Regions from separate parts of the Mycobacterium sp. D16Q16 genome, predicted to be linked through region 2. Evidence: riboswitches for the same ligand, from Rfam matches in the RefSeq annotation. Region 2 holds a riboswitch; the other holds the start of a gene.
What was found. A riboswitch is a leader RNA that binds a small molecule or an ion and turns the genes downstream of it on or off. The one in region 2 is predicted to bind S-adenosylmethionine.

Region 1: another riboswitch for S-adenosylmethionine. It lies ahead of B4394_RS21120 (aminotransferase class V-fold PLP-dependent enzyme); the one in region 2 lies ahead of B4394_RS04685 (bifunctional o-acetylhomoserine/o-acetylserine sulfhydrylase).

The regions. Positions count from the first base shown of each region.
Region 1 is NZ_MAEY01000023.1:89,111-95,814, reverse strand. Features, by position in the region: gene B4394_RS21130 (Pls/PosA family non-ribosomal peptide synthetase) at 1-2,838, opposite strand, end outside; gene B4394_RS21125 (TerC family protein) at 3,030-4,001, opposite strand; SAM riboswitch class IV at 4,258-4,370, shown strand; gene B4394_RS21120 (aminotransferase class V-fold PLP-dependent enzyme) at 4,403-5,698, shown strand; gene B4394_RS21115 (flavin-containing monooxygenase) at 5,781-6,704, shown strand, end outside.
Region 2 is NZ_MAEY01000004.1:49,621-56,324, forward strand. Features, by position in the region: gene B4394_RS04670 (exodeoxyribonuclease III) at 1-532, opposite strand, end outside; gene ephH (epoxide hydrolase EphH) at 645-1,523, shown strand; gene B4394_RS04680 (NADP-dependent isocitrate dehydrogenase) at 1,599-3,836, opposite strand; SAM riboswitch class IV at 4,051-4,187, shown strand; gene B4394_RS04685 (bifunctional o-acetylhomoserine/o-acetylserine sulfhydrylase) at 4,329-5,657, shown strand; gene metX (homoserine O-acetyltransferase MetX) at 5,660-6,704, shown strand, end outside.

The sequences.
Region 1 (6,704 bases), on a different contig from region 2:
GCGTTCGGTGGCCCACAGTTGCCATCCCTGCCGGCCGCGCACGGGGTGATACCCCTCGTGCACGCCGATCGACATCAGTCGCACCAGGGCGACGGTGATGGCGGCGTATACGACCACGCTGACCAGCGCCGCCCCTGGTGTCCAGATGAGCGCGGGCACCACGGCTTCACAGATCGTCGCCGTATTTCTGATGCCGAAGGCCACCACACCCAGACCGGCAGCCAGCGCGAGCAAGGGCAGTCCGCCCAGCAGAATCGACGTCACCCCGTAGATCGGTACCCATTGCCCGGCGCGGGGCGGACGGTAATCAGGCCAGGGATGGCGGGCCTTGCCCGACTTCACTGCCGGTGAGCCCTTCCAGTACTGGCCGTTCTTGACTCTGCCGACGACGCCGGAAGCCGGTGCGACATCGGCGTTCTTGCCGATGACCGCTCCCGGTAGCAGGGTGGTGCGGGCCCCGACGGTGGCGTCGTCACCGATGACGATGGGGCCGACATGGAACTTGTCGCCGTCAACCCAATGCCCGGACAAATCGACTTCGGGTTCGATGGAGCTGCGGTCGCCAAGCTCGAGCCAGCCCGTCACGGGCGGAGACGAATGCAGGTCGACGCCGTTGCCCACGCGTGCACCCAGCGCCCTGGCGTAGTACACCATCCACGGTGCGCCGGAGAGGTTTTCGGCGCCGCTGGCGGTGGCGAGCCGGTCGGCGATCCACACCCGTAGATGCACACTTCCGCCGCGCTCGTATGTCCCGGGTTTGACTCCGGACAGCAGTAGCCGCGCCCCGATGACGGTGATACTCATGCGACCCAGGGGAGTGATGAAGAGGACGAACGCTGCCAGCAGCACCCACCAGTTGACCGTTACCAGCCATGGCACATCGCTGAACATGGCGAATACGTTGTTGGCCAAAGCGAGCCAGGTCGCCCATTGCAGACCCGTGAGGGTGGTCAGCGGAAGCGTTGCCGCCAACTGGGCCAGCTCGGTCAGCCGCGGCACCGGCTTCACAATTCGGGTTTCGACCTCGAGGGGAGGTGCCAGCTCGTCCAAATAGGTGGCCAGTGATCCCAGTCGTGGCTGGTCATACAGGTTCGCGACGGTCACCTGCGGGTAGCGCTGCCGCAATGCCGCGACGAGCTGTGCCGCGGAGAGCGATCCTCCACCGAGAGCGAAGAAGTCGGCCTCGGGTCCGTCGACCGTGGCCGCCAGGATGTCTCGCCACAATCCGGCGAGCCAGCCCATGGTGCCGCCCAATTCGGCGGCGTCGTCGTCGGTATCCGCGCCGGGTGGTGGCCATGGCAGTGCGTTGCGGTCGACTTTTCCCGAAGTGCGCGTGGGCAGTTCGTCAAGTTTCACCAGTCGCGGCACCAGCGCCGCCGGAAGTGACTCGGCCAGGCTCGCGCGGGCTGCGGCGATATCGAAGTTAGGGTCGGCGCTGGCGATGTAGCCGACCAGCAGCGGGGTGCCACTGGCGGTCTTGCGCACCGCGGCCGCGCCGCCGCTCACGCCGGGCAGGTTGACCAGCGCCGCGTCCACCTCGCCGAGTTCGATGCGGCGTCCACCGACCTTCACCTGGTCGTCGGCGCGGCCCTGGAAGTACAAACCGTCGGGTTCCAGGCGCACCAGATCACCGCTGCGGTAGGCCCGCGACCATCCCAAAGTGTGGAGAGCAGCGTACTTTTCGGCATCCTTTTCAGGGTCGAGGTACTTGGCCAAGCCGACACCGCCGATGACCAGCTCACCGACCTCGCCGTAGCCGACCTGGTTACCCTGCGCATCCACGACTGCCAGATCCCAGCCCGGAAGCGGTAGCCCGATACTGACGGGACTGACCCCGTCGAGTCGTGCCGCACATGCCACCACGGTCGCCTCGGTGGGGCCGTAGGTGTTCCACACCTCGCGGGCCGCGCCGTCTTCACCGGTGGCCAGCCGTTCGGCCAGATCGGGAGGGCAGGCCTCGCCGCCGAAAATCAGCAGCCGCACCGCCTCCAGCGCCTCCGCCGGCCACAGCGCGGCCAGGGTGGGCACCGTCGACACCACGGTGACATCGCGGGACACCAGCCATGGGCCCAAGTCCATGCCGCTGCGCACCAGGGACCGCGGTGCGGGTACCAGGCAGGCGCCGTAGCGCCACGCGAGCCACATCTCCTCGCAGGAGGCGTCGAAGGCCACCGATAGTCCGGCGAGCACGCGGTCGTCGGGGCCAATTGGGTTGTCCTGCAAGAACATTTGTGCTTCGGCGTCGACAAAGGCGGCTGCGTTGCGATGCGTCACCGCCACGCCCTTGGGGGTGCCGGTGGAACCCGAGGTGAAGATGATCCAGGCGTCGTCGCGCGGTGTCGGTTTGGTGGCGCGCCAGCCTCGTGACGAACCGGGTCCACGAACCAGGCCGCCCGGGGTGATCACGGCGGCGACCTGTGCCTCGCCGAACACCAGCGCCGCGCGTTCTTCCGGGTCGTCGGCGTCGACGGGAACGTATGCGGCTCCTGCGGCCAGGGTCGCCAGGATCGCCACATAGAGCGAGTAGCTGCCCGAGGGCATCCGGATCCCGACGCGATCACCGCGCCCGATTCCCCGAGTGCCGAGCCATTCGACACTTGCCTCGACGTCGACGATGAGCTCGGAGTACGTGAGCTGGATGGTGCCGTCATCGATGGCGGGCGCGTCGGGGTGCTCGGCGGCTGTGGAGTAGAGGATGTCGATCAGGGTCCGGGCCGGAGGGGCTGACCTGCCGAGCAGGTACTGCGGAGGCACCGGGTGGGCCGGGGTTTCATGGGCGACGGGCTCGGCGGCCTCTTCGTGCGCGCGGTTGGTGGGTGACTCGTCGGGGCCGGTCACGCTGCTCCTCGTTAGTTTCCGCGTCGGTTTCTGTGGGCCTGGAGGGGTACCGCAGCGAGCCTATCGGTCCGGGTGCGGCTGGGCTCGCCGCCGCGCGGAAGTGGTCCGCCGGGCACGGTGATCCCGTGGCCTCCAAGTTTGCCACGGCGGTCCGCCGGCCGATCTGTCCGGTATCGGCACGGAGTAGAGCCCTAACCCTCTGTGGCAGTGCGCCGGGTCTTGTACAGGCTGGCGACGGTGGTGATGAGCAGCGTCACGATGATCACCGCAAGGCTTGCCAATGTGGGGATTTCGGGTACGTGCACCGGCTCGCCGCCGTTGATGAACGGCAGTTCGTTCTCATGCAATGCATGCAGGATCAGCTTGACGCCGATGAAGAACAAGATGAACGCCAGCCCCTGCGACAGGTACACCAGGCGCTTGAGCATGTCGCCGAGTAGGAAGTACAGCTGGCGCAGGCCCATGAGGGCGAACACGTTGGCAGTGAACACCAGGTAGGGCTCTTTGGTGAGCCCGTAGATCGCGGGGATCGAGTCGAGCGCGAAGAGAAGATCGGTGGTGCCCAGCGCGACGATCACCAGGAACATCGGCGTCATGAGTCGCGTGCCGTTTTCCTTGACCCACAACCGCAGACCGTCCCACTTGTCGGTGGTCCGCAGGTGCTTGCGGGCGAACTGCACCACGGCGTTGTCGGCGTCGTCGTCATGCTCGGTGTCGCGCGCCAGGTTGATGGCGGTGTACACCAGGAACGCGCCGAACAGATAGAAGATCCAGGAGAACTGGTTGATGGCTACCGCACCGAGGGCGATGAAGATGCCGCGGAAGATCAGCGCCAGGATGATGCCGATCAACAGGGCCTCTTGCTGATAGACCCGGGGCACCTTGAAGCTGGCCATGATGATCAAGAAGATGAACAGGTTGTCCACGGAGAGGCTGTACTCGGTGAGCCAGCCCGCGAAGAACTCCAGCCCGAACTGGCTGCCGTGGAAGACCCACACCCAGAGGCCGAACGCCACTGCGAGCCCTATATAGATGCTGAGGGCGGTGGCGGTTTCACGAACGGTGGGTTCATGGGGCCGTCTGCCGATCACCACGACGTCGACCAGCAAGATCGCGACCGTGACGGCCAGGGTGATGATCCACTCGAGCTGGGATACCTGCATGAAATAACCTCCGGTCGCCAAAACGCCGGAGGTCTCTTCCGCCGGCGAGTGACCGGCCTGCGGCACCGACCGGTCCGACAATGGCCGATGTGATGACGACACCGCAGCGAAGGAATACTCCCCTCCGCTAGTCAGTCTGCCCTATGGCGCGGGGATCGGAAAATCGGGCTGGACTGACGAGCTGACACCGCGGATTTGAAATCACCCTGCGTAATGCGCTTGACGGTGGCTGCGGACGACGAGCAGACTGCGCACAGGTCATGAGAACCAGCGATAAGCCCTGGCTAGCTGGTCGGCAACCCTCCTCCACGGTGGGGTGCTCCAGGTGACGACCGGGCCGCGCTCAACCGGGCGTGGCAAGCGTGGACTCGCCGGGCGGGTCCGGTGAGATGGGATGTCACATGTCAGTGTCCAAACAATCTGGGTCCGAGCAACCGGCCGCGCGTGTGGTGGGAGCCGACACCAAAGTTCCTCTGGCCCAAGGTGGCTGGATCAGATACGCCAATTTTGACTACGCGGCCAGCGCACCCGCGCTCTGTGCTGTCGCGGACCGCATCGCCGAGTTGCTGCCGTACTACGCCAGTGTGCATCGTGGTGCCGGATACGCCTCACGTGTGTGCACGGCTCTCTACGAGGGTGCCCGTGAGACGGTCGGACGCTTCGTCGGGGCCGCCGCCGACCACCATGTGATCTTCACCCGTAACACCACCGACTCGTTGAATCTGCTCGCCTCGGCGGTGCCGGGTGAGGTGGTGGTTCTCGATATCGAGCACCACGCAAACCTGTTGACCTGGCAGCGATATGAGGCCCGGGTGGTAGGGCATCGAGCCACCGTTGCGGACACCGTTGCCGCGCTGGCTGACGAGCTGGCCCGTCGGCCGGCCGCGCTGCTGGCCGTCACCGGGGCTTCGAATGTCACCGGCGAGGTGCTGCCGCTGGCCGAACTCGCGGCCGTCGCGCACCGGTACGGAGCGAGGATCGCCGTCGACGGCGCACAGTTGGTTCCGCACCGCCGAATCGACTTGGTGGCAAACGGAATCGACTATCTGGCGTTTTCCGGGCACAAGCTGTATGCGCCGTTTGGCGCCGGAGTCCTTGTGGGGCAAAGCGACTGGCTCGACGCCGCGAGGCCTTATCTCGCGGGTGGTGGGGCGGTGCGCAATGTTGGTATTGAGGGGGCCGAGTGGCTCGCGGGACCGCAGCGGCATGAGGCGGGCACGCCCAATGTGGTTGGCGTCGCCGCCGTGGCGGCTGCGTGCGAGGCACTGGCCGCGCTGGGGGAGATAGGCCACGTCGAGGATGCGCTCACCGCGCAACTTCGGGACGGGCTTGCCGCGATTGAAGGTGTTGACACCCTGCGTATTTGGAACAGTGGCCGGGACGTGCTGGGCATTGTCTCCTTTACTGTCGCCGGATACACACCGTCGGTCGCCGCGGCCTATCTGTCGGCCGAGCACGGAATCGGGCTACGCGACGGCAGATTCTGCGCGCACCCGCTGTTGGACAGGTTGGGATACCCGGGGGGTGCGTTGCGCGCAAGTATCGGGCTGGGAACCACCGCGAGTGACATCACACGCCTCGTCGACGCGATCGGTGAGCTTCTCCGTCGCGGGCCTGCGCTGACCTATACCGAGCGTGATGGGCAGGTCGGGCCGGTTGATGACAGGCGGCCACTCCCGGATTTCCTGGTGGCCTAGGCACCAACACAGTACCCGTAACTCATAATACGTGATACTTTCAGTTCGACACATCACAGGGTCGGACTGACAAGGACGTCGAATGACTAGTACACGTGTGCGGGGTAGCGAAGTCAACGGTGGGGAACGGGCAGTTCCCGACCATGAGGTCGTGATCATCGGAGCAGGCTTCGGCGGCATCGGAGCGGGTGTCGAGCTGACCAAAAGGGGAGTCCACGACTTCGTGATCTTGGAGAAGTGGGGTGCTGCCGGAGGCACCTGGCACGCCAACAAGTACCCGGGCGTGGCCGTCGACATCCCAACCTTTATCTACAGCTTCTCCTATGACCAGAAGACCACCTGGTCAAAGTTCTTCACCCCCGGTGACGAGCTTGAGGGGTACGCGAACGAACTCGTGGACAAGCACGAACTGCGCCGCAAGATCCGATTCAACACGCGGGTGGTGCGTCAGGAATTTGATGAGGCGCACAACATGTGGGCTCTTACTCTGGACGATGACAGCGTCATCACTGCCCGGCACGTGATCGCCGCCACGGGTGGCCTCGAGCAACCCAAGCTCCCCGAGATAGACGGCATCGATTCGTATCAGGGTGTACTGATGCATACCGCGTTGTGGGACAAGGATGTTCAGCTGGCCGGAAAACGAGTGGCAGTCATCGGCACAGGTGCCACATCGCTGCAGCTGGTTCCAGAGATCGCTCCTGAGGTTGGCCATCTCAGCGTCTTTCAGCGCACCCCCATCTATGTGGGGCCCAAGCCCGACTTGAAGTACAACGCATTCTGGCGCGCGCTGTTCGGATTCCCGGGCGTTGCCAAGGGCATTCGGCACGCCATCAACCTCAGTACCGCGTACATTCCGGACGCAGTCTTCAAGCTCGACTCCAAGTACGTCGAATCCGCGTCGATGGCCCTGGCCAACCGGATGCGTGGCTGGATGCGTACGCAGGTCGACGACCCGGTAACCCGAGAGAAGCTGCTGCCCTACTACGGTTTCGGCTGCAAGCGC
Region 2 (6,704 bases):
TCTTCTGGTTCGCCTTCCACGCCTTGATGTCTCGCTCGGTGTGCCCGATATTCCAGTCGCCGCAGATCACCACGTCGCGTCCACTGCCCGCCAGCGTGGCCATTCTGGTACCCACCGCCGCCATGAAGCGCTCCTTCTCTTCCTGGCGCTCCGTACCGGCTTCTCCGGTAGGCAGGTAGATGCTCGCCACCGTGAGATCGCCGATCTGGGCCTCCAGGTACCGGCCGGCCTCGTCGAACTCGCCGCCGTCGGCGTCCAGCGTCGCCTTGGTGGAGGCAGCCGGGACGCGGCTAAGGATGCCCACGCCGTTGCGCCCCTTCACGCTCGACGAGGCGTTCACTACGTGCCACCCCGCGGCGAGGGCCGGGGCCAGCGCCTCGTGAAGCTGCTCGTCCTCCGCACGTACCTCCTGCAGGCACACGATGTCGGCGGTCGTCTGCTCCAGCCAGGGCAGCAGCCCCCGGTTCTCGGCGGATCGCTCCTTGACGGCGGCACGAATGCCATTGACGTTGATGGTGGTGACGGTGATCATCGGTCGCCGACGATAGTCGAGTGGTGTGACAGTGATGAGCACCACGGGGCACGGTAAGTTGACGCAACAGACAGTAATGTCAACGCCGATGTTGGCGCACTAGGAGGACCGCATGCTGGAAGCCATTTTGTCGAAGCCGTCGAACAGGCGGGCACCCATCGAGATGGGTGAGGGCGAGCCGGTCCTGCTGCTGCATCCGTTCATGCTGTCGCAGTCAGTCTGGGAGACCGTGGCCGAGCAGCTCGCCGACGCCGGGTATGAGGTGTTCGCACCCACCTACCCCGGACACAATGGCGGTGGACCGATGCCCCCGCTACCTCCGCTGTCGCAGCGCTCGGTCGACGTATACCTGGATCAGGTCGAACAGATCATGGACCAGAAGGGCTGGGAGACAGCGCATCTGGTAGGAAACTCACTGGGTGGCTGGATCGCCCTGGGCCTGGCACTGCGTGGCCGTGCCCGCAGTGTGACGGCCATCGCGCCGGCGGGCGGCTGGACCAAGTACTCGCCACTGAAGGCGGAGATCGTGGTGAAGTTCGCGGCCATGCTCCCCTGGCTGGCGTTCTCCCGGCTGTTGGGCCGTCGCGCGGCGGGCCTGCCGTTCGTCAAGTTCGCCACCGCCCGCGCGCTGTGCGGAGAGACCGAGGCGCTGAGCCTTCCGGACTTCCACAGCATCTTCGAGGACATCACGCACTGCCCCGCGTACTTCGCGTCGCTGACGTCGATTCTGCCGGCGCCGGGGCTGCAGAACCTGAACACCATCTCGGTACCGGCACAGCTGGTGTTGTGTGAGAAGGACGAGATCGTGCCCCCGGGCCGGTTCGGGAAGCTCATCGGCCAGGGGCTGCCCGCCGACGCGCGACGGGTCACCCTGGCGGGCATGGGTCACGTTCCCATGCTCGAGGCGCCCGGCCAGGTCACCGAGGTAATCACCGACCTGATCGACCCGCTGGTGGCCGCCAAGCGCGCCGCAGCATCCGACGTCGGCTAGGCATGTCGCCGAGTGTGAACCTGTGGCGGAGTTTCGGCTGATTCACCGCCCAGGTTTCACACTCGACGCGTCGAGCTACACCTCGACGGATGCCAGGGCGGCGTTGAAGGTCTGGCTCGGCCGCATCACCGCAGTGGTCTTCGCGGCGTCTGGCTGGTAGTAGCCACCGATATCGGCAGGGCTGCCCTGCACCGCGGCGAGCTCGGCCACGATCGCGTCCTCGTTCTCCACCAATTGCTTGGCCAGCGGCGCGAACAGCCCGGCCAGTTCCGGATCCTCGGTCTGCGCGGCAAGCTCGGACGCCCAGTACAGGGCCAGGTAGAACTGACTGCCACGGTTGTCGAGCTCACCGGCCTTACGCGACGGGCTCTTGTCGTTCTCCAGCAGCTTCCCGGTCGCGGCATCCAGCGTGGTGGCCAGGATCTTGGCCCGCGGGTTCCCGGTCTTGATGCCCAGGTCCTCCAGGCTCACGGCCAGCGCCAGGAACTCGCCGAGCGAATCCCACCGCAGGTGGTTCTCCTCGACCAGCTGGCTGACGTGCTTGGGCGCCGAACCACCGGCCCCGGTCTCGTACAACCCGCCACCGGCCATCAGCGGCACGATGGAGAGCATCTTGGCGCTGGTGCCCAGCTCCAGAATCGGGAACAGGTCGGTGAGGTAGTCGCGCAGGATGTTGCCGGTCGCCGAGATGGTGTCCAGCCCGCGGATCACCCGCTCCATCGTGTACCGAATCGCCCATACCTGCGGCATGATCTGGATCTCGAGGCCCTCGGTGTCGTAATCCTTGAGGTACGTCTTGACCTTCTTGCGCAGCTCGTTCTCGTGCGGGCGCTCGGTGTCCAGCCAGAACACCACTGTCATGCCGGATTCCCGCGCTCGAGTGACGGCCAACTTCACCCAGTCCTTGATCGCCGCGTCCGTGACGACCGGCATGCGCCAGATGTCGCCGGCCTCCACGTTCTGGCTCAGCAGCACCTCGCCGGTGTCGATGTCGACGATGTCGGCGACACCGGGCTCGGTGATCTCGAAGGTCTTGTCGTGGCTGCCGTACTCCTCGGCCTTCTGCGCCATGAGACCGACGTTGGGCACGGTGCCCATGGTGGTGGGGTCGAACTGCCCATGGGTCTTACAAAAATTGATCATCTCCTGGTAAATCCGGGAGAAGGTGGACTCGGGGTTGACGGCCTTGGTGTCCTTGAGCTTGCCGTCCGCGCCGTACATCTTTCCGCCGGCCCGGATCATGGCGGGCATGGAAGCGTCCACGATCACGTCGCTGGGCGAGTGGAAGTTGGAGATGCCCTTAGCCGAATCCACCATGGCCAGCTCGGGCCGGTGCTCGTGGCAGGCGTGCAGGTCGCGGATGATCTCCTCGTGCTGCGATGCGGGCAGCGCCTCGATCTTGCTGTAGAGGTCGGACATGCCGTTGTTGACATTGACGCCCAGCTCGTCGAACAGCTCCTGGTGCTTGGCGAAGGCTTCCTTATAGAAGATCTTCACCGCGTGTCCGAAGACGATGGGGTGGCTGACCCGCATCATGGTGGCCTTGACGTGCAGCGAGAGCATCACGCCGGTCTTGTACGCATCCTCGATCTGCTCTTCGTAGAAGTCGCAGAGCGCCTTCTTGCTCATGAACATGCTGTCGATGATGTCGCCCTCGCCCAGCGTGACCTCGGCCTTGAGCACGGTGGCCTCGCCATTGGGCGTCGTCAGCACCATCTTGACCTTGCGGGCGCGATCCAGGGTCAGCGACTTCTCACCGTGGTAGAAATCGCCTTCCTTCATGGTCGCGACGTGGGTGCGCGACGCCTGCGACCACTTGCCCATGCTGTGCGGGTGCTTGCGGGCGTACTCCTTGACCGCACGCGGCGCGCGACGGTCCGAGTTACCTTCGCGCAGAACAGGGTTCACGGCGCTGCCGAGACACTTGGTGTACCGCACCAAGATGTCCCTCTCTTCGTCGTTCTTCGGGTCTTCGGGGTAGTCGGGCAGCTTGTAGCCCTTACCCTGCAGTTCCTTGATGGCGGCCAAGAGCTGCGGCACCGACGCGCTGATGTTCGGCAGTTTGATGATGTTCGTCTCGGGCAGCTGCGTCAGACGGCCCAGCTCGGCCAGATTGTCCGAAACCTGCTGGTCTTCGGGAAGGTAGTCGGTGAACTCGGAGAGGATGCGGGCGGCAACGGAGATATCGCTGGTTTGGACGTCGATACCGGCTGGCCCGGCGAAGGCCCGGATGATCGGCAAGAAGGAGTACGTCGCGAGTAGCGGCGCCTCGTCTGTCAGCGTGTAGATGATGGTCGGCTGCTGCGCACTCATGGTCACTCCCGGCGTCGTTGGTCGGTCAGAATCTGAGGTAGATCTGGCGACCGGTGGGTCGCCAGGCTCGTCCTATTCAGTATCACGTCGTCTCCGAGCCTAGGCGGGCGGAGGGCCTGTGATCGCGCTCCCATCGCAACCTCCCGGGCACCGCCGAGTGGCGCCTCGCATACCTGGTGGCAACCATTCGGTGAATTGCGATAGGCTTCTCACTGGTCATGAGCACCAGCGTCAAGCCCCGGCTCGCTGGTCGGCAACCCTCCAACCGCGGTGGGGTGCCCCGGGTGATGACCAGGTTGAGTAGCCGACTGGGTTATGAAAGGACAGTCGGCCACACGGCAAGCGCGGGTCCGATGACGGGCCCCGAGAAGACAGGTTGGCCCGATGAAGTATTTGTCACCCGGGGGTGAATCCCTGCATTCCTGTTGTCGTTGTTGTCGCTGTCGCATGCCCTAAACCGCCAGCCCCGCACCGACCACCAGGAGGTTTTCCATGACCGATATCGATCCCACCGCCCAGTGGGCGTTCGAGACCAAGCAGATCCACGCGGGCCAGTCCCCCGATGCGGCAACCAATGCCCGGGCTCTGCCGATTTACCAGACCACGTCCTACGTCTTCAACGACACCGCGCACGCGGCGGCGCTGTTCGGCCTGTCCGAAGAGGGCAACATCTACACGCGCATCGGCAATCCAACCCAAGATGCCGTGGAGCAGCGCATCGCCGCCCTCGAGGGCGGCGTGGCGGCGCTGCTGCTGGCATCCGGACAGGCGGCCGCGACCTTGGCCATCCTCAACATCGCGCAGGCCGGCGACAACATCGTGTCCAGCCCGCGCCTGTACGGCGGCACCTACAACCTCCTGCACTACACGTTGCCGCGTCTGGGCGTCTCAACCACCTTCGTCGAGGATCCCGACGATCTGGAGTCCTGGCGCCGGGCCATCACCCCGCAGACCAAGGCACTCTTCGCCGAGTCGATCTCCAACCCGCAGAACGACATTCTCGATATTCCCGGCATCTCGGAGATCGCCCACGCGGCGGGCGTTCCCCTCATCGTCGACAACACCGTCGCCACGCCGTATTTGATTCAGCCGCTGGCGCACGGCGCCGACATCGTGGTGCACTCGGCCACCAAATACCTTGGTGGACATGGCAATGCGATCGGCGGGGTGATCATCGACGGCGGCACCTTCGATTGGACGCAGGGCCGCCATCCCGGATTCACCACGCCAGACCCGAGCTACCACGGCGTGGTCTTCGCCGACCTGGGCGCACCGGCTTACGCACTCAAGGCACGCGTGCAGCTGCTGCGCGACCTCGGCCCCGCCATCTCGCCGTTCAACGCGTTCCTCATCGCCCAGGGCTTGGAGACGTTGAGCCTGCGGGTGCAGCGCCATGTAGAAAACGCGGAACGCGTCGCTAATTACCTCGTCGCCCAGCCGGGGGTCACCCACGTCAACTACGCCGGGCTGCCCACCTCCCGCTGGCACGAACGCGCGAAAGAGCTGGCCCCCAAGGGTGCCGGCGCCGTGCTCGCCTTCGAGCTGGACGGCGGCGTCGAGGCGGCCACCACCTTCATCGATTCGCTGACCTTGCACAGCCAGGTTGCCAACATCGGTGACGTGCGATCGCTCGTGATCCACCCCGCGACGACGACGCACGCACAGCTCGCACCCGCCGAACAGGTGGCCTCCGGCGTTACGCCGGGACTGGTCCGATTGGCGGTCGGCATCGAGGGCATCGACGACATCCTGGCCGATCTGGACACCGGATTCGCGGCGGTGCGGAGACTCAAACAGCCCGCGGCGGTGGCATCATCGTGACCTTGACCGACGATCTTCGCGCCAGCGGCTCACACATCACCCTCCCCCAGGGCGATGAGATCGCCTATGTACCAATAGGTTCGATCACGCTGGAGAGTGGCGCTGTCATCGACGACGCGACCGTGGCGGTCCAGAGCTGGGGAGAGCTCTCACCGCGCCGCGATAACGTCGTCTTCGTCTGCCACGCGCTCACCGCCGACTCACATGTGGTCGGAACCGCCGGTCCCGACCACATCACCGGCGGCTGGTGGGAAGGGATCATCGGTCCGGGCGCAGCGATCGACACCGACCAGTGGTGTGCGATCGCCACCAACGTGCTGGGCGGCTGCCGGGGCACAACCGGCCCGACTTCCCTTGCCGAAGACGGAAAGCCCTGGGGTTCACGGTTCCCCGGGGTGTCGGTGCGCGATCAGGTGAATGCCGACATCGCCGCACTCGCACAATTCGGCATCACCGAAGTCGCCGCCGTCGTCGGCGGATCGATGGGTGGCGCACGTGCACTGGAATGGGCTGTCATGCAACCGGATTCGGTGCGGGCGGCGCTGGTGCTGGCAGTCGGCGCCCGTGCCACCGGCGATCAGATCGGCACCCAGAACACGCAGATCGCCGCCATCCAGGCCGATCCGGACTGGCAGGGTGGCGACTACCACGGCAGCGGACGCACTCCCGAAAAAGGGCTGAACCTCGCCCGGCGCATCGCACATCTGACCTATCGCGGCGAGGTCGAGCTGGACACCAGGTTCGGCAACGATCCCCAGGTCGGCCCGGACGGGCCCGAGGATCCGTGGGCAGGTGGCCGATACGCGGTGCAGAGCTACCTCGAACATCAGGGCGATAAGTTCGTTCGGCGCTTCGACGCCGGCAGCTACGTCATCTTGACCGAGGCACTCAACCGGCACGACGTCGGGCGGAGCCGTGGCGGTGTGGAGAACGCTCTGCGCGGCTGTCCAGTACCCGTCGTCGTCGGCGGCATCACGTCCGACCGGCTGTACCCGCTACGGCTGCAGGCGGAATTAGCGGACCTGTTGCCCGGTTGTACCGGCTTGC